DNA from 3 places in the Micromonospora sp. DT53 genome. Region 3 is predicted to be linked to each of the others. Evidence: riboswitches for the same ligand, from Rfam matches in the RefSeq annotation. Region 3 holds a riboswitch; each other region holds the start of a gene.
What was found. Region 3 has a riboswitch for cyclic di-AMP ahead of ACLQ3B_RS07770 (coiled-coil domain-containing protein). Riboswitches for the same ligand answer to the same signal wherever they lie in the genome.
Positions count from the first base shown of each region.

Region 1: another riboswitch for cyclic di-AMP. It lies ahead of ACLQ3B_RS10125 (NlpC/P60 family protein); the one in region 3 lies ahead of ACLQ3B_RS07770 (coiled-coil domain-containing protein).
Region 2: another riboswitch for cyclic di-AMP. It lies ahead of ACLQ3B_RS01175 (coiled-coil domain-containing protein); the one in region 3 lies ahead of ACLQ3B_RS07770 (coiled-coil domain-containing protein).

Region 1 is NZ_JBNCKM010000002.1:915,815-922,264, reverse strand. It holds gene ACLQ3B_RS10130 (N-acetylmuramoyl-L-alanine amidase) at 1-1,515, opposite strand, end outside; cyclic di-AMP (ydaO/yuaA leader) riboswitch at 1,751-1,886, shown strand; gene ACLQ3B_RS10125 (NlpC/P60 family protein) at 1,900-2,940, shown strand; gene dcd (dCTP deaminase) at 3,015-3,593, opposite strand; gene ACLQ3B_RS10115 (pyridoxamine 5'-phosphate oxidase family protein) at 3,693-4,250, shown strand; tRNA gene ACLQ3B_RS10110 (tRNA-Gly) at 4,421-4,494, shown strand; gene ACLQ3B_RS10105 (SigE family RNA polymerase sigma factor) at 4,661-5,194, shown strand; gene ACLQ3B_RS10100 (hypothetical protein) at 5,184-6,263, shown strand; gene ACLQ3B_RS10095 (2'-5' RNA ligase family protein) at 6,353-6,450, opposite strand, start outside.
Region 2 is NZ_JBNCKM010000001.1:225,066-231,515, reverse strand. It holds gene ACLQ3B_RS01185 (HelD family protein) at 1-1,971, shown strand, start outside; gene ACLQ3B_RS01180 (cation diffusion facilitator family transporter) at 2,078-2,995, shown strand; cyclic di-AMP (ydaO/yuaA leader) riboswitch at 3,137-3,268, shown strand; gene ACLQ3B_RS01175 (coiled-coil domain-containing protein) at 3,274-4,338, shown strand; gene ACLQ3B_RS01170 (hypothetical protein) at 4,483-4,980, shown strand; gene ACLQ3B_RS01165 (SRPBCC family protein) at 5,077-5,544, opposite strand; gene ACLQ3B_RS01160 (PfkB family carbohydrate kinase) at 5,732-6,450, shown strand, end outside.
Region 3 is NZ_JBNCKM010000002.1:411,279-417,728, forward strand. It holds gene ACLQ3B_RS07745 (heavy metal translocating P-type ATPase) at 1-635, opposite strand, end outside; gene ACLQ3B_RS07750 (hypothetical protein) at 648-1,595, opposite strand; gene ACLQ3B_RS07755 (heavy-metal-associated domain-containing protein) at 1,609-1,818, opposite strand; gene ACLQ3B_RS07760 (metal-sensitive transcriptional regulator) at 1,914-2,210, shown strand; gene ACLQ3B_RS07765 (YibE/F family protein) at 2,509-3,879, shown strand; cyclic di-AMP (ydaO/yuaA leader) riboswitch at 4,046-4,176, shown strand; gene ACLQ3B_RS07770 (coiled-coil domain-containing protein) at 4,181-5,200, shown strand; gene ACLQ3B_RS07775 (carbonic anhydrase) at 5,260-5,988, opposite strand; gene ACLQ3B_RS07780 (helix-turn-helix transcriptional regulator) at 6,214-6,450, shown strand, end outside.

The DNA.
Region 1 (6,450 bases), 500 kb from region 3:
CGACACGGCCATCGTGTTCGGGGTGCCGTCCGGGCGGAGCGCGATGTCGTTGACCAGCGGCGCGTCGGCGGACGGTGCGCCGCGCAGCACCACCGCCGAGGAGCCGCGGGGCGCGCACGGCACGCCCACGGTGACGCAGCCGGTGAACGCCGGCTGGTTGGTGGCGTAGTCCGGGTCGATCCGGACCAGCCCGGTGGCCGGGGTGCCGGTGTCCAGTCGAGGTGCGTGCAGCAGGTCGAAGTAGTGCGTCCAGTCCCAGTACGGCCCCGGATCCCAGTGCATCCCCCGCACGGTCGAGGCGATGGTGCCGGGCACGTTGTCGTGGCCGATGATGTGCTGGCGGTCCAGGGGGATGCCCAGCCGCAGCGCCAGATGCCGGACCAGCTTCGCCGAGGTCCGGTACATCGCCTCGGTGTACCAGGTGCCCTGCGCCGCGAAGCCCTCGTGTTCCAGCCCGATCGACTTGGCGTTGACGTACCAGTTGCCGGCGTGCCAGCCGACGTCCTTGGTCCGCACGTGCTGGGCGATGTGTCCGTCGACCGAGCGCAGCGAGTAGTGCCAGCTCACGTAGGTCGGATCCTGGACGAGTTGCAGGGTCGTCGCCCAACTCGCCTCGGTGTCGTGGATGACGATGTACTCGATCTTCTGCCGCGCGGGCCGGTCGGAGAGGTCGTGGTTGCCGTAGTCCCCGTCGCCGAACGCCTCGTAGGGCGCCGGGATCCACTCGCAGGAGATGGTGCGCGGGCACTCCACCCCGTCCGGGCGGGCCAGCCGGCGTAGGCCCAGCCGGTCCAGCCAGGAACGCTCGGGCCGCACCGTGCGGGCCGGCAGGGTGATCCGCTGGCCGTCGTCGGTCACCCGGGACTCGCCCGCGCCGATGGTGGTGAAGACCTCGTCGGCGAAGGCCGCCGCGGCGTCGGCGCTGTCCGCGCCGGAGTAGCGTGCCACCGCGCCGTACCAGGCCGCCGGGTCGGTGTCCGCGCCGACCGGCGCGTTCAGATCCCGTTGGTACGCGCCCAGCAGCGCCGCCCCACCCCGGATGTTGAGACCCGCGTCGGTGCGCAGTGCCTCGGGGGCGGCGCCGGTCAGCGCGGCGGCGGCGTCCACGGTCTGCAACGCGGCGGTGGACGGCGCGGCGGCCTCGACCGGCCGGGGCGCGGCCACCCGGGCGGGACGGGAGTCGTCGCCGCGTGGGTCCTCGGCACCGGCGTCGTGGTGACCGCGCCCGGGTAGGGCGGCCACGTGTCGGGCGTCGGTCAGGTGCATCGGGCCGTAGCCGCCACTGGTGCTCGGTGTGCCGGCGTTGGTGTCCCAGCGCGACTCCAGGTAGGAGACGCCGAGCAGGACGACGGCCGGCACGCCGTACTCGCTGGCCGCGGCGGCGTACTGCTGCTGGCGGTCGGTGGTGGGCGCGGCGGTGGCCGGGCCGGCGGAGAGTGGCGCCGTGGTCGCGGCGGCGACCACGGTGGCGGCGAGCAGTGCCCGCCAGCCGGTCGACAGGGTTGAATGATGCATCGAACCCCCTAGATTCTCGCGGAGTGAGGTCAGGTCACCATCGCGCCGCCCGGGAGGTCACGTCAATGCCTTTCCATCTATCGAAGTATGTGGAAAGAATTCTTCACACACGGTCGGTGACCTCGTCCAATCGGTACGGAGTGTCACGGCCGCACGGGTTGCGGATCGGTAACAAGCGTCTCTACTCTGGTCATTCGTCGGCCCGACAGCAGCTCCGCCCAGCCTGGGCGGTAACGGACCGACACCGCCGAGTCGTTTCCGAGCGAACCGGGGACCCAGGTCCCTCGGGGTGAATCCGCAGCCACTGCGGTAGGGCGCCGACTTCCCGCCCGAACCCGTCAGCTAACCCGGTAGGCGGTCAGGAAGAAGGAGTACGGAACCCCGGTGGCACTCCATGCCCCGCGGCCGTCGTCCGAGCGGCCGGCATCAGCCGGCCCGGCGTCGATCGTGCCGCGCCCACGCTGGTCCCGCTTCACCACAGCTATCGCCGCGCTGGCCGGCATCGCCGTCGTCCTGACCGGCAGTGCCACGGCGGCCCACGCCGACCCGTCCGTCGCCGAGATCGAGCGCCAGATCGACGCCGACTGGAACAAGCTCGAACCGGTCATCGAACGGCACAACGCCACCCGCACCGACCTCGCCGCGAAGCGCAAGCAGGCCGACGCGCTGGCCGCCCGGATCACCCCGCTGGAGCGTCAGGTCGACGCCGCGATGGACAAGGTCAGCGCCCTGGCCGTACGCGCGTACAAGGGCGAGAACGTCTCGACAGTCAACGCGGTGCTGGGCAGCCGGTCGCCCAGCGAGGTGGTCGGCCAGCTGGAAATGCTCGACCGCTTCGCGCACAACCAGCAGAAGGACGTACGTGAGGTGGCCGACCTGCGCGACCAGTTGGCCGCCCAGAAGGCGCCACTGGACGAGATGGTGGCCCAGCTGACCCGCACCGAGGCCCAGCTGGCGGCGAAGAAGAAGCAGATCAACGACGAGATCGACCGCCTACAGAAGCTGCGCCTCAAGGTGTACGGCAGCGGTGGTGGCGGTCCGCTGCGCCCAGCACCCTGCCCGGGTAGCTACCCCGGCGGCGCCGCGGGCACCGCTGTCAAGTTCGCCTGCGCGCAGATCGGCAAGCCCTACGTCTGGGGCGCCGAGGGTCCGAACTCGTACGACTGCTCCGGGCTGATGCTGGCCGCCTGGGCGAAGGCGGGCGTGTCCCTGCCGCACAACGCCGCCGCGCAGAGCCGCGTCACGAAGAACGTCAGCAAGGGCGACCTGCGCCCCGGCGACCTGGTCTTCTACTACAGCGACATCCACCACGTCGGCATGTACGTCGGCGGCGGCTGGGTGGTGCACGCCTCGCAGGCCGGTCAACCGGTCAAGATGAAGAAGGTCGACGACGGCCCGATCCACAGCTACGGCCGCCCGGGCTGACCCTGGGTGACCGGAGGGCCCGTCGCGATCCGGTCGCGGCGGGCCCTCGTCGTTCTGGTCTCAGCGGGTGACCCTCAGCGGGTTGGCCAGGTGCGCCAGTGCTGCCAGGCGCGGCTGGGCGTCGGCCCCCGCTGGCCCTGGTAGCGCGAGCCGTAGACCACCGAGCCGTACGGGTGCTCGGCTGGCGAGGAGAGCCGGAAGATGCAGAGCTGGCCGATCTTCATGCCTGGCCACAGGGTGATCGGCAGGTTCGCCACGTTCGAGAGTTCCAGCGTCACGTGGCCGGAGAAGCCCGGGTCGATGAAACCGGCGGTGGAGTGCGTGAGCAGCCCGAGCCGGCCCAGGGAGCTCTTGCCCTCCAGTCGGCCGGCGAGCTGGTCACCCAGCGAGATGACCTCCAGCGTCGAGGCGAGCACGAACTCCCCCGGGTGCAGCACGAACGGCTCGCCGTCGGGGACCTCGACCACCGACGTCAGGTCGTCCTGCTGCATGGCCGGATCGATGTGGGTGTAGAGGTGGTTGTTGAAGACCCGGAACAGCCGGTCGAGTCGCACGTCGATGCTGGACGGTTGGACCAGGGTGGGCTCGAACGGCTCCAGGCCCAGCGTGCCGGCCTTGATCTCGGAGACCAGGTCGCGGTCGGAGAGCAGCATCGGACCACCATAGCCGCGTTGCCGAAAGTGGCCGGATTCGGTGCCGGTGACCAGCGCGTCGAGGTCGCCGCTCGTACATTTGTTCGATAGAATGCCCGCATGGCTTCCTGGTCCGAATTCGCCGCCGACGAGCCCCGACTCGCCGACGGGATCCGCGTTCTCCTCCAGCAGTACGGGCCGGGCTTCGGCTATCTGGCCACGGTCCGCGCCGACGGCGGGCCCCGCGTCCACCCGGTCTCCCCGGTGATCACCGCCGAGGGGCTGTTCTGCTTCATCATCGACTCTCCCAAGCGCCGCGACCTCGAACGTGACGGCCGTTACGCGCTGCACTCGTTCCCTGCGGAGGAGAGCGACGACGAGGCGTACGTGGCGGGGCGCGCCCGTCCGGTGACCGATCCGGCCCGGCTGGCGCAACTGGCGCAGAGCGCCCGCGCCGAGCCGCAGGTCGACTGGCGGCTCTTCGAGTTCACCGTCGACGTGGCAATGCTCACCCGCCGCGAGCAGCACATCGCCGGCATTCCGGGCCTCGCGCCGGGTCGGCCGGCCGTCCGGGTCTGGCTCGACCCGCACGCCCCGTCGGCGGCCGCCGCCCCACTCGCCGTTCCGCAGCCGCGCCCGACCCGCCTCAGCCGCGACGTCCAGTGCACAGCCGCATGATCGACTCGGTTTCGCTGAAGCCGCGGTGTCCCGGCGCTCCGGATGCCCCGACTTCCAGAAACCCGAGTGGATCAACCCGGGCCGGCCCGGGCGCGCGGTAGGCGAACGCCGCTGCCAGCGGGGGTGCCTGGGTGCACGGGCTCGACGACTCGGGTACAGTGGTGCCGCTTGCGGGTGTAGTTCAATGGCAGAACATCAGCTTCCCAAGCTGACAGTGCGGGTTCGATTCCCGTCACCCGCTCCACCGCGAAGGCCCTGGCCAGGACGTGAGTCCCAGCCAGGGCCTTCGATGCTGTTGCGGCCAGCAGCGCCCGCGGCCGACAAGACCGTGAAGGCCCCCAACCCCGGCCGTTCCTGCGTTAACCCCGCTGACCTCCCAGAGCGTTCAAGTGGTGGGAGGTACACACACCATGCAACGACCTCGGGAACTGGCGCCACCGGAAGGCTTCGCCGACTTCGTCGCGGCGCGCTCCGATGCACTGCTGCGTTCGGCCTGGCTGCTCACCGGTGACGCCGGGCGGGCCGAGGACCTGTTGCAGACGGTCCTGGCTGACGTCTGGCGGCGCTGGGCCACGATCAAGAGTGCCGGGCATCCCGAGGCGTACCTGCGCCGAGCGTTGTTCACCACCTACGTCTCCTGGTGGCGGCGGCGCTGGCGCAGTGAGATTCCAAGCCAGCCACCGGACGAGCCCTCCCGTGGCGACATGGCAGGTGAGTCCGCTGACCGGGACGCGGTACGCCGCGCGTTGGCGCGGCTCAGCCGGCAGCAGCGGGCGATCGTGGTGCTCCGCTACGTCGAGGACCTGACGGTGCAGCGGACAGCGGAAGTGCTCGGCTGCTCGCACAACACGGTCAAGGTGCAGGCATTCCGTGCCCTACGGATTCTGCGTACCGATCCGAATCTTGAGCTGTTCGCCGCCTGGAGGTCGAGAAGTGACGCGTGAAGATGAGGACATCAGGCTCCTGTTGACCACCGCCGTGCCCCCACTGACGCCGCCACCAGATCGGGTCGTCAAGGTGGCCAGGCGGGTCCGCCGGCACCGGCAGCGCCTGATCGGGAGCGCCGCGCTCGCCGTTGCCGTGGCCGTTGGGCTGGGCGTCGGAGGGGCGCAGATCCTCACCGATGGCAACCGTGCCCCCTCGATGGCGGCCGATTCCGGCGGACAGGGGCAGTGGACTTCGTGCGTCGAGGCTGCACCGGAGATGGTCAAGCGCGGCTTCAATGTCCGGACCGAGGAGGCAGCCGCCCTGCCCCGCCTCGGCGATGACTTCATCCCCGCCGAAGCCGTCATCTGCCGGCTGGAGCAACGCACTAACGGGGGCGAGGACGTGCTGGTGACGGAACAGCGCAGCGGCGACGCCGCCGCTCTCGCCGCCCTCGCCGCTGTGCTTCGTCTGCCTGACGAGCCACAGAATCCCAACCCCATCTGCAGGGCGAACCTGCAGATGGCACCCTGGCTTGCGCTCGTCGACGCGGAGGGCCGGTGGACACGGCCCGGCATACCGCTCGCTACCTGCCACAACCATCTTCCCGACGCGGTCAGTGAAGCCCTTCGTGCCCTGCCGCTGACCACCGTGGCAACCCATCGGCTCGCCGAGTCGCCCACGGCGGGCTGCGACATGAAAGCGCTGGCGAGGACGAGCGACCCTGAGGCCCGTCCCGGCACCCTGCCGGAGCCGTTCCCCGCCAGGCAGCAGGTCCGCCTCTGCGTTTACGACGTGCCGAAGAGTCAGCAGGGAAGCCGCATGCTAGACGGCGACTTCGCGCACGGGACGGTGCTGCCGGAGGACCGACGGGCAGCGATCGAGGATGCGCTGCGGACGTCCGGGCCGGCGAACCCGTGCCACACCCACGCCAGCCGCTTCGCAGTGCTGAGCCCAAAGACCGGCGGCGGCCCGCACACCTACGTCGAACTCGACGGCTGCCGTCGAGTCACAATGGGAGCCGCTCCTGATCCTGTGATCAACGCGCAGGGCGACGCCGCACTGATCGCGCTGATCGACGAGCCGTGACCTGTCGGGAGGGGCGTCCGGGGCGATCTGCCCAGCGGCCGTGCCTGGAGGTCATGCCGAGACCGCTTGGAGCCCCGTACCAGCCGCCGCTAAGGGTAGGTGCCCAACGGGAACTCACAGACGGTGCGCCACGGGCTCACGTCAGGTGTTCCGGCGATGAGCCGGACCCTGTCGATGGCCGCATTGA
Region 2 (6,450 bases), on a different contig from region 3:
GCCCTGGTCGAGCGCGACGCGATGGTCTTCCACGCGGCGCAGCGGCGACACACCCTGGACGCCGAGCACGAGGGGCTGGTCTTCGGCCGGCTGGACCTGCGCGACCGTCAGGTGCTGCACGTCGGGCGACTGGGGATCCGCGACGAGAACGCCGTCACCCTGGTCGTCGACTGGCGCGCCCCGGCCGCCGCCGCCTTCTACCAGGCCACCCCGGCGCAGCCCCTGGACGTGGTGCGGCGCCGCACGATCCAGTCCCGCGCCGAACGGGTCACCCGGATCGAGGACGACCTGCTGGACCCGACCGCCGCCCCGGAGGGGATGACTGTCGTCGGTGACGGCGCGTTGCTGGCCACCCTGTCCAAGGCCACCGGCCGGGGCATGCGCGACATCGTGGCGACCATCCAGCGGGAGCAGGACGAGGCGATCCGCTCGCCCGGCTCCGGGGTGACGATCGTCGCGGGCGGGCCCGGCACCGGCAAGACCGCTGTCGCCCTGCACCGGGCCGCGTTCCTGCTGTATTCCGACCGCAGTCGCTACGCCGGCGGCGGCATCCTGGTGGTCGGCCCGTCGTCGGTCTTCGTCGAGTACATCGGCTCCGTGCTGCCGTCGCTCGGTGAGGACACCGCGACCCTGCACTCGCTGGGCACCCTCTTCCCGGGGATGACCGCGACCCGCCCCGACCCGCCCGAGGTGGCGGCGGTGAAGGGCTCGCTGCGGATGCGCCGGGTGCTGGAGCGGGCGGCCCGCGACGCGGTGCCGGGTGGCCCGGCTGAGCTACGGCTGCTCTACCGGGGCACGCTGCTGCGACTGGACCGGGCCGCGCTGGACCGGATCCAGGACCGCGCGCTGCAACGCGGCGCACGCCGCAACGAGGTGCGCCGGGCCGGTTTCGACGGGGTGTTCGCCGCGCTCTGGGCGCAGGCCCGTGAGTTGAGCAGCGGTCGACTGCCGGAGCAGCCCGCCTTCGAGGCGGAGATCGCCGAGCGGTCGGAGTTCCGGGAGTTCCTCAAGGCGTGGTGGCCTCGGCTGCACCCCCGGCACGTGCTCGGCTGGCTGGCGCAGCCGGATCGGCTGCGCCGCTACGCCGGGGGAATCCTCTCCTCGGCGGAGATCCGGCTGCTCGACGCCGCGTACCGGAACCTGGACTCGGCCGGGCTGACCATCGCCGACGTGGCGCTGTTGGACGAGTTGGACGCGCTGCTCGGCAAGCCCGCGCAGCCGGCTCGCGCGCGACGCGATCCGTTCCAGCTCGCCGGGGGCGTCCGCGAGTTGAGCACCCTCGGTGAACGGCAGCGGGCCGCCCGCGCGGCGGCCCGGGAGCGCCCGGAGGACTACCGGGAGTACGCGCACGTGGTGGTGGACGAGGCGCAGGACGTTTCGCCGATGCAGTGGCGGATGATCGGTCGACGTGGCCGACTGGCCTCCTGGACCGTGGTGGGCGACCCTGCGCAGACCGCGTGGACCGGCGACCCGGAGGAGCTGACCCGAGCCCGCGACCAGGCGCTGGGCCGGCGTAAGCGGCACGATTTCACGCTCACCACGAACTACCGCAACTCGGCGGAGATCTTCGCGGTGGCGGCGGCGGAGATCCGCCGGCTCTACCCCGACCTTCCGCTGCCGACCGCCGTCCGCTCCACCGGGGTCGAACCGGTCGAGCTGGTGGTGCCCGCCACGGGCCTGGAGACCGCGACCGTGGAGGCCGCCACCGGCCTGCTGGCCGAGGTGGAGGGCACGGTCGGGGTGATCACGCCGGTCCCCCGCCGCGACGAGGTCGCCGGCTGGCTCGGCGCGCTCGGCGCGCCGAGGTTGCAGGTGGTGACCAGCCTGGAGGCCAAGGGCATGGAGTACGACGGGGTGGTGCTGGTCGCCCCGAGCGAGATCCGGGCGGATCCGGGTGCCGGGGTACGCACCCTGTACGTGGCGCTCTCCCGGGCCACCCAGCGGCTCACCACCATCGACCCGACCGGCTGAACTGCGCGGACTGCCGTCGGTGGGAGACGCCGCACGTACACTTGCACACATAGCGATGTGAGCATACATTTGACCGGGTCCCGGCCAGCGGCGGAAGGTGGTTCTCGTGGGCGCAGGTCATGACCACCACCACGGGTCCGTCGCCAATGCCGCGCACCAGCACCGGGGTCGACTCTGGGCGGCATTCGGGCTGCTCGCCACCCTGATGGTGGTCGAGGCGGTGGTCGCCCTGCACACCGGCTCACTCGCCCTGCTCTCCGACGCCGGGCACATGTTCACCGACGTGCTCGGCATCGGGATGGCACTCGCCGCGATCACGGCGACCCGGCGGGCCACCGGCGACCCGCAGCGCACCTTCGGGCTCTACCGACTCGAGGTGCTCGCCGCACTCGCCAACGCCGTCCTGCTCTCCGGCGTCGCGATCTACGTGGTGATCGAGGCGATCCGCCGTTTCGGCGATCCACACCAGGTCATCGCCGGCCCGATGCTCGCGGTCGCCGTGCTCGGCCTGCTCGCGAACATCGCCGCCTTCGCCCTGCTGCGCGCCGGGGCCCGAGAGAGCATCAACCTCCAGGGCGCCTACCTGGAGGTGCTCGGCGACCTGCTCGGCTCGGTCGGCGTCATCGGCGCGGCGCTGCTCATCACCGTCACCGACTGGTGGTGGGCCGACCCCCTGGTCGCGGTCGCCATCGGCGTGTTCATCCTGCCGCGCACCTGGCGGCTGGCCCGCGCCGCCATCCGCATCCTGGTGCAGGCCGCCCCGGAGCACCTCCAGGTGACAGCCGTGCACGACCGGCTGGCCGCGGTCCCCGGTGTCGTCGAGGTGCACGACCTGCACGTCTGGACGCTCACCTCCGGCATGGAGGTGGCCTCCGCACACCTGACCATGGCAGCTGGCGCGGAGGTCGGCGCGGTGCTCACCGCGGCGCGTACGGCCCTGCACGACGACTTCCGCATCGAGCACGCGACCTTGCAGATCGAGCCCGGCGCCGCCTCCGGAGCGTGTGGATCCATCGAGTGGTGACGGGGCTTTCGGCGCATTACCCCGCTTTGCCGTACTTCTTGGTGCTGACGCACGCACCGTCCGTCACATTGGCTGCAGCGGCCCCATCGGCACCGGTAGGCTCAGTCCCGGCCTCCACCAGGCGGCGCCTCCCGGCGCCGGTGGTGGTCGCCGCCTAATCGCCCAGCCGGGCGAACCGGGGAACCATGTTTCTGGGGTGCATCCGCGTCAGCGGTAGGGATCTTCCGTCCCGAACCCGTCAGCTAACCCGGTCGGCGGCTGACGGAAGGACATGCGCAGTGGCACCAGCACGACCACCCGCCGCCCGACTGGCGGCCCTGATCGTCGCGATGTTCGCCCTCGGCGTCGCGCTTCCGGCCGGCACCGCCTCGGCCGCTCCCCCGACCGGCCAGCGAGCCGCCGCACCCGACTCCGACGAGGAGGGCGGCACCCCGGCGTTGCGCGCCCAACTCGAGGCGGCCAGCAAGGGCTACCTGGACGCGAAGCGCGCCCTGGACACCTCCGTGCAACGGCAACAGCAGCTCGCCACCCAGCTGAAGACCATCGAGGTCGAGATCGACCAGCGCAGCGGCAAGGTCGGCGAGATCGCCGGAGTGGCGTACCGCACCGGCCGGCTCGGCGCGATGTCGGCGCTGCTCAACAGCAACACCCCGGAAGGCTTCATGGACCGGGCCGCCGCGCTGGACGCGGTCGCCGCCAACGAGGACAGGGTGCTGCGCGACCTGCTGAAGAGCAAGGACCAGTCCAACCGCACCCGGGGCGCCCTGGACGGCGAGATCACCGAACAACGCAAGCAGGTCGCGGTGATGGCCAAGCGCAAGGAACAGGCCGAACGGGCCCTGACCGTGGCCACCACACCCAAGCCGCAGACCACCGCGGACACCGACTCCAACCGGGGCACCTCCACCGCCAACGCGAAGGCCGCGCCGCGCAACTCCGACGGCTCCTGGCCCTCCGAGTCCTGCAGCGTCAACGACCCCACGCCGGCAAGCGGCTGCATCACCCCGCGCACCCTGCACGCGCTCAACCAGGCCAAGGCCGCGGGCTTCACCCGGTACGTCTCGTGCCACCGCCCCAGCGGCTCCGGCGAACACCCGAAGGGCCGAGCCTGCGACTTCGCGGCACAGAAGGGCGGCTTCGGCGGAGCAGCCACCGGCGGCGACAAGACGTACGGCAACAACCTGGCCGCGTACTTCATCCGCAACGCGGACCGGCTCGCCGTGCTCTACGTGATCTGGTACAGGCAGATCTGGCTGCCCAGCAGCGGGTGGAAGTCGTACAGCGGGGCGCACGGCACCCCGTCGACCGACCACACCAACCACGTACACCTGTCGGTCTACTGACCCACGCTTTCGTGCTGCCGGTGCGTCATCGTCGATGGCTCACCGGCAGCGCGTGCGTCTGGGCCGGCACTACGTCGCCGGGCGTACCCGTGATGTCGTCGCTCGTCGGACGACCCGGCCGGGGCCGGCGGGCAGCATCGCGGTATGCCTCGGATCCGACCCACCACCCGCAAGGCGCTGCTCACCCTGCACCTCGTCACCGCGCTCGGCTGGCTGGGCGCCGACCTGGTGCTGCTCACCCTCGGCATCGCCGTGCAGCGGGGCACCGACCCGGGAGTGGCCTATCCGGTCATGGCCCTGGTCGGCACGGTGCTGTTCGCGCCGCTGAGCGTCCTGGTCTGGCTGATCGGAGTCGCCAGCTCGCTGCTCACCCCGTGGGGCCTGCTGCGCCACCGTTGGGTGCTGGTCAAGCTCGTGCTCACCACGGTGATGGTCGGGCTGGTGCTGTTTCTGCTCCTGCCGAACCTGCGCCACGCCGGAGCGGTCGGCGCCGCCCTACCCACCCGGGATCGCGCCGACCTGGTCATCGCGCCGGCGGTGTCGACCACCCTGATGATCATCGCGACGGTGCTGTCCACCTACAAGCCGTGGGGCCGCCGCCGCCCCACCCCCACCCGAGATCGCGTCGCAACCACAACCTAGCGCCCGCGATCTTGCACTTGCCGTCCCGGCAGATGGGGCATCCTCGCTGACGTCGACAACTGAAACCGCGAGATCGGCGGGCCGGGTCGGGGCGAATCAGACCGGGGGTGGCGGATTGTTGGTGCGGTCCAGGGCGGCGCCCAGGCGGGTGGCCAGGGCCAGGTGAGCGGCTTGGGCCTGGCGGAACGCGTAGCGGAACAGCGGCTTCGGCGCGGTCAGGGTGATCTCGACGTCGATGCGGACCAGGCCGTCCGGCTCGGCGCGCAGTCGGGTGTGGTTGCGCACCGTGGTGGCGGGCCACTGGCGAGCCACCATGACGATCTCGTCGGCCTCGCTGATCAGCACATCCGCGTGGTACGTCGTCCGGAAGCGCAGCGGGCCGGCCGCCAACCGGTCGTTGATCGTGTAGCTGGCCTGGGCTCCGGGTCGGGGTGGCACCCGGCGGACCCGGACGATCAGCGGGTGCAGCTCACCCTGCCGGGTCAGGTCGCTGAGCAGCGCCGCCGCCTCGGCGGGCGAGCATCGGGCCTGAACGGTGTAACTGAAGGTATCGCTGCTGAGCACACCGTCTCCCGCCGTCGTTGGTCGCCCGATCGTCCCGTACCGATGTCTGGCTGGCAACGCCCGACGACCCGCAGCGCCGCGCCGGACCGGGCCGATGGTGCGACCTGCCGCCACCTGCCCCATTAAGGTCGGTTGGTGCAAATCTTCCGAAGATGCCGGAGGCGGCCAGCATGAACGGCGACGACCGATGAGCGGGCACGTGATGGTCTTCGCGCCCACTCCACAACTGACGGTGACCCTGGACCAGCCCAACGATCACCCCGAGCTGCACCTGCACCCCGGCGGGCAGGGTGTCTGGCAGGCCCGGATGGTGATCTCCCTGGGTGTCGACGTGGTGCTCTGCGCCGCCCTCGGTGGCGAGATCGGCCAGGTGCTGGAGCCGCTGCTGGTCAGCGAGGGCGTGGACCTCAAGGTGGTGGTCCGCGACTCCGGTAGCGGCGGGTACGTGCACGACCGCCGGGAGGGCTCCCGGCAGGAGATCGCCGACGTGCCCGGGCAGCCGCTGAGCCGGCACGAGATCGACGAGCTGTACAACCTCGCCCTCGGCGAGGGCCTGCGGGCCTCGGTGAGCATCCTCAGTGGGCCGAACGAACCCTGGCTCGTACCCGCCGACCTGTACCGACGCTTCGCCGCCGATCTCGGCGCGAACGGTGGCCGGGTGGTGGTCGACCTCTCCGGCGATCACCTCGGTTCGGTGCTGGAGAGCGGGGTGTTCTTCCTCAAGGTGAGTCACGAGGAGTTGATCCGCGACGGCCGCGCCCGCAGCGACGACACCGTGGAGCTGACCCGGGCCATGTACGAGCTGCACGCGGGCGGCGCCGAGACGGTGGTGGTGAGCCGGGCCGACCAGCCGGCGTTGGCGCTCATCGACGGGGAGCTGTTCCAGGTCGAGATGCCCCGACTGGA
Region 3 (6,450 bases):
ACGGTGACCCCGGCCGCCGCCTCCAGGTAGATGTTGCCCGCGCCGTCGGTGCGGGTGATGTCGAAGCGGAACGGGTGCGTCATCCCGGGCATCCCCGCGTCACCGAGGAAGAGCGCCCAGAGCGACCAGCCGAACGCGGCCAGGGTGCCGAGCGACACAAGCGTGTCCATGGTGGCCGCGCCGTGCCGCAGGTTCGTCCAGGCGGCCCGGTGGAACGGCAGCCCACCCCAGACCACCACCGGGGCGGCCAGGGTCAGCGACAGCCACTGCCAGTAGTCGAACTGCCAGGCCGGGACCATGGCCAGCAGGATCACCGGCACGCTCAGGGCCACCGAGACCCAGAGCCGGGTACGCGGACCCCGCAACGGGTCCACCGGGGGTTCCGCGCTGGGCGGGGCCGGCAGCGCCGCCGTGTAACCGGTCTTCTGGACGGTCACGATCAGGTCGTCCGGCGTGACGCCGTCGACGTACCGGACCGTCGCCTTCTCGGTGGCGTAGTTGACGGTGGCGCTCACCCCGTCCATCCGGTTGAGCTTCTTCTCGATCCGGGCGGCACACGCGGCGCAGGTCATTCCGCCGATCGCCAGTTCGATCCGGTTCGGCGCCTCGGGCAGCGGTCTGCTGGTGGTGGTCATCGTCTGGTCCCGTCAGTCGTGTCCGTGCCCGGGGGTGCCGTGGTCGGCCGCACCTGTCGGCGCGGGCCCGCTCGGGGTGGGGACGTCGCCGGTCGCGGCAGCGCCGGCGACCACCGTGAACTCGGCGGTGTGCACCCGCCCGCCGTGTTGGAAGTCGAGGTAGAGCCGGTAGCTGCCGGCCGAGGGCACCTCGGCGAGGAAGGTGACGGCCGGACCGGGTCGGGTGCGCCCATCGCCGGGCGTCCCGTCCGGGTGCACGTGCAGGTACGCCAGATCACCCCGGCGCAGTGCCACCAGGTGCCCGTACGCGCCCAGGTAGGGCTCCAGGTCGGTGACCGGCTGCCCGTCCCGGCTGACGGTCAGGGTCAGCGATGACGTGCGGCCGGGCTGCGGCGCACCGGTCAGGGTGACCGTGTAGCCGTCGACGGTGGTGCTGGTCGCCGGGGCGGGCAACGGCCGTTCGGTCAGCTCCCCGGGGACGATCACGTCCGCGCCGAGGGTCAGCGGCTCGCCCCCGGTCGGGGCGAAGTCGGCGAACGCCCGCCACTGCCCGGGGCCGGCCAGCGGGGTGTCGACCCGCCAGGTGCCGTCCGAGGCCAGGTCGGGATGGACGTGGCGGAAGCCGGAGAGGTCCCGGCGGGCGACGATCAGGTGCATCAGCTTGTCGTGCGCCACCTCGTACCGGGTGACCGGGCGGCCGTCCGGGCCGGTGATCCGGAAGGCGAACTCGCCGAGCGGGGCGTCGACCGGTTCGAGGGTGTAGCCGCGCTCGGAGACGAGCAGCCCGCCGGGAAGCCGGTCGGCAGGCTCGGGGCTTTCTCCCGCCTCATGGGCGGCGACACCATCGTGCCGACCCTCGACCACCGGAGTGCGGTCGACCACCCGGCCGACCCCGTACGTCGCGCCGAAGACCGCCGCCAGGCCGACGGCGAACCCGGCCAGTCGCGTCACCGTACGCACGCCGGCCTCCCGATCACGCGTCGACGAGGTCGTAGCCGGCCTCGTCGACGGCGGCCCGGACGACCGCGGTGTCCAGCGGCTGGTCGCTGCTGACGGTGACCCGGCCGGCCTCCAGGTCGACCTGGACGTCACGCACGCCCGTGATGGCGCCGACCTCGGCGCTCACCGCGCTGACGCAGTGCCCGCAGGTCATGCCCTGCACCTGGTACGTGGTGTTGACCATCGGATCGTCTCCTTTGCGGTACCGGTACCCGGTGGGGGTATCTCATCGGACCACGACCGTACCATACCCCCTGGGGGTACGGTATCGTGGTCGGCATGACCGCACCCACCCCGATCCGCGGATACACCGCCAGCAAGGACCAGCTGCTCGCGCGGCTCCGCCGCGTCGAGGGGCAGGTCCGGGGCATCGAGAAGATGGTCGACGACGACCGCTACTGCATCGACGTGCTCACCCAGATCTCCGCGATCCAGGCCGCCCTCGACAAGGTGGCCCTCGGGCTGCTCGACGGGCACGCCCGGCACTGCATGCACGAGGGCGCCGCCGAGGGCCGGGCCGACGAGATGGCCACCGAGATGATGGCGGCGGTCGGCCGGCTCATGAAGCGCGGCTGACCGCCCGGAGACCGCCGTACGGGCGGTTCGGCCGCCCGACACTCCGCCACGACCTGCACCCCCCGGGTGGGCTGGCTAGCATCTCCCACGATGGCCCTCCGTATGCCGCCGCACAGTCAGGCACCGGCGACGCCACGACATGGCGTCGTTCCCGGCCGACCGGGCCGAGCACTGACCGTCCGTGATCAAGCGGTCATCAGGCAGCGATCCGTGCCGCCGTCCGTCGCGTTTCCACCGAAACGGTGAACCGCCCGGCCCGCTGACCCGTACCCCGCACCGGATCGTTGGGAGTCCCGCCTTGGCCGCCGACCACACGCACCCCGCTCCGTCCGCCCCTCCACGGGTGCGACGGATCCTCGTGCTGACGGTGGTACCCCTCTTCGTCGCCACCGTGCTGGCCGCGGCGCTGCTCTGGCCGCGCGGCGGGTCACCGCAGACCGATGGCGGTGCGGACGTGCCGCGCCACCCCGGCACGGTCACCCGGGTGGTGAGCGAACCGTGCCCGCCGGTGCCGTCGGTCCCCGAGGGCACACCGAGGATCGGCGACGGGCGGTGCGGCACTGTCGACGTGCGGGTGGACGACGGGCCGACCGCCGGCCAGCAGGTCCGGACACCGGTGCCCGACGGACCCGGCGCACCCCGGGTCGAGGTCGGCGACGAGGTCATCCTGGTCGAGCTGGCCGACCCGACCGATCCCACCACCAGCAACTGGAACATCGCCGAGCACCAACGCGGCACCCCGATGGTGTGGCTGGCGGTGGTCTTCGCGGCCGCGATCGTCGCCTTCGGTAGGTGGCGAGGTCTGGCCGCGCTCGCCGGGCTGGCCGCCAGCTTCGCCATCCTGCTCACCTTCGTGCTGCCCGGCATCGGCGCCGGCAGGTCGCCACTGCTGGTGGCGGTGGTCGGCGCGGCCCTGATCATGTTCGTGGTGCTCTATCTGACCCACGGGGTCACCGCACAGACCTCGGTCGCGGTACTCGGCACCCTGGGCAGCCTGGTGCTGACCGGCGTACTGGCCACGATCGCCACGGCCGCGACCCACCTCACCGGCTTCGGCAGCGAGGACGCCACCACCCTGTCGATGTTCCAGGGGGACGTGGACCTGCACGGTCTGCTGCTCGCCGGAATCATCATCGGATCGCTCGGCGTACTCGACGACGTGACGGTCACCCAGGCTGCCACCGTCACCGAGCTGGCGAACGCCAACCCCGGCCTGACCCGGTTGCAGCTCTACCGTGCGGCCACCCGGGTCGGCCGCGCGCACATCGCCTCCACCGTCAACACCATCGTGCTGGCGTACGCGGGCGCGTCGCTGCCCCTGCTGCTCCTGCTCACCGCCGACTCGCGGCCGATCGGGCAGATCCTCACCAGCGAGTTCCTCGCGCAGGAGATCGTCCGCAGCGCGGTCGCCACCCTCGGTCTGATCGCCGCGGTGCCGCTGACCACCGGGCTGGCCGCGGTGGTGACCGCCGCCGGGCGCCCCGATGCCACACCGTCCACCGACGCTCCCGCGTCCCGGCCCCAGTCGGACCGCACGGAGGCACTGGCCGCACTCATCTCGCCGCTAACGGTCGGCTCCGACGAGCCGAACCGGAAGCGGGCCACACCCCCATCCGAGGCCACCGACAGGTGGCCGGAGTCGAACAGGAGCACGGATACGGCATGGTGACACTCCTCAGCGTGACCAGATCGGGCATCCACCCTGAGAACCACGTCACTGGTCACTCAACGCTATGGCGAAATGACGCTTTTGGTCGGCATCCAGGCGTAGCTCACCCGGTCGACTCTCGGGTAACCTCGCTGCCGGTTACCGATGAAGGCGCGAAGCGGCGCCTGCGGTGCCACCGCCCAATCGCCAACCGGCGAGCCGGGGACCCAGGTACCTGGGGTGAATCCGCGTCAGCGGTAGGGGCCACTTCCGCCCCGAACCCGTCAGCTAACCCGGTCGGCGGTCGACGGAAGGGAACATTGTGACGGCACCCCTACGCCGCTGGTTGACTCCCGTGGCGGCCGTGATCGCCGCACTGACCGTGCTCGCCGGGCCGCTCCCGGCGCACGCCGCCCCGACGAACCCCACACCGTCCGGGCACGAGGAGGACGGCGAGCCCAAGCTGCTCAACGACGTCATCGAGCAGGCCAACCGCGACTACTCCGCCGCGAAGTCCAAGCTGGACAAATCCAAGAAGCGGCAGGGCGAGTTGGCGGCGGAGGTCGACCGGGCCAAGGCCGACCTGGACGCGTTGGCCCCGCAGGTCGGGCAGATCGCCGCCCAGGCGTACCGGACCGGCCGGATCGGTGCGGTCGCGTTGCTGCTGGAGAGCGATGCGCCCGACTCGTTCGTCCAGCGCGCCGGGATGCTCGACGAGATGAACATGGTCAACGAGAAGAAGCTCTCCGAGGTCAACGAGGTGAAGGCCCGCGCCGAGCAGGCCAAGCTGGCCCTCGACACCGAGGTCCGCGAGCAGCAGAAGCAGACCGCCGTGATGGCGAAGCGCAAGAGCGAGGCCGACAAGGCGCTCTCCCTCGTCGGCGGCAAGGGTTTCACCGGCGGCCTGGTGGACGCCACCTCCAAGGTCGCGAAGATCGGCCCGGGTCGCACCGCCGACGGTGACTGGAAGCCCCAGTCGTGCAGCGAGAAGGACCCCACCACGTCCGGCTGCATCACGCCGCGCACGCTGCACGCGTACAAGGAGGTCAAGGCGGCCGGCTTCAACCGGTTCGTCGGCTGCTACCGCCCCGGCGGGCCGTGGGAGCACCCGAAGGGCCGCGCCTGCGACTGGTCGTTGCAGAAGAGCGGCTTCTCTCCGTGGCACAACAACGACACCCGGACGTACGGCAACAACGTCGCCGCGTTCCTCATCCGTAACGCCGACCGTCTCGGCATCTACTACGTGATCTGGAACCGGCAGATCTGGTTCCCGGCCACCGGCTGGAGCTCGTACAGCGGACCGTCGAACCACACCGACCACGTCCACATGTCTTTGCTCTGACCCGCACGATCCCCGGTCGAGGGCCGTTCCGCGCGTGACGCGGAGCGGCCCTCGTCGCGTCAGACGGTGGCCGGGGTGGCCGGGTCGGTCGACCTGGCCGGGGCGTCCAGCGTCGCGAAGCCAGCCGGCAAGGCGGCCACCGGGCGCACCACTCCGGCGGCCAGCCGGTAGGACACCCCCACCACCGCGCACCGCCCCCGGGCCACCTCTTCGGCAAGCACGGGGGACTGCCCGAGCAACGTCTCGACGGTCTGTGCGATGTGGATGTCGACGATGCCGTCGATGTCGTCAACGCCCTCGGCCTCGGCCCGCCGCAGGCTGGGCAGCACGGCGTCGACCACCGCGCGCAGATGGCCACTCGGCGCGGTGCCGGTCGCGGCGGACTCACGGGCGGCCTGCACCGCACCGCACGAGTCGTGGCCGAGCACCACCACCAGCGGAGTGCCGAGCACGGTCACCGCGTACTCGACGCTGCCGAGCACTTCGGGGCCGGCGGTGTGCCCGGCGGTGCGGACCACGAAGAGGTCGCCCAGCCCGCGGTCGAAGATGATCTCGGCGGCCAGCCGGGAGTCGGAGCAGCCGACGATCACCGCGAACGGGTGTTGCCCGTCGGCCACGGCGGCCCGGTGCCCGGCATCCTGGTTGGGGTGGCGTGGGGCGCCACCGACGAAGCGCAGGTTGCCGGCGACCAGCTCGGCGTACGCCCGGGTCGGCTCGCTGAGCGCGGACGCCCGGTCGGTGGTCCGCTGCGCACCCGGCTGACCGCCGACGCTCCCGGTATGACTCATCCCGCACCTCGTCTCGACGCATCTGACCTGGTCAAGCTGGCTTTCCGCCGGACGGGTGGCGGGCGCTGGCTCGTGCTCCACCGTCACACGCACCGTAAGATGCGTCAAGGTATGCGTGATTTAGATTTCATACGTTGACCCCGGTCGCCCCCTGGGCCACCCTCACGGTGCAGGGCGGGCAAGACTCTCGCGAGGGCGGGCGGACATCGGAGAAAGGCGGGCACGATGGCGAGCACGGTGACGGGCGACACCGACGGCGGGCGGAACTGGACGTTCCTCACCAATCACGGGCACGTCCTGCTGGCCATCGCCCGCGATCCGACCGCCCGGCTGCGTGACGTCGCGGCCGAGGTCGGCGTGACCGAACGGGCCGCCCAGGCGATCGTGGCCGACCTGGAAGCGGGCGGTTACCTGCACCGCACCCGGGTCGGGCGACGCAACGAATACACCCTCAACCCGGCC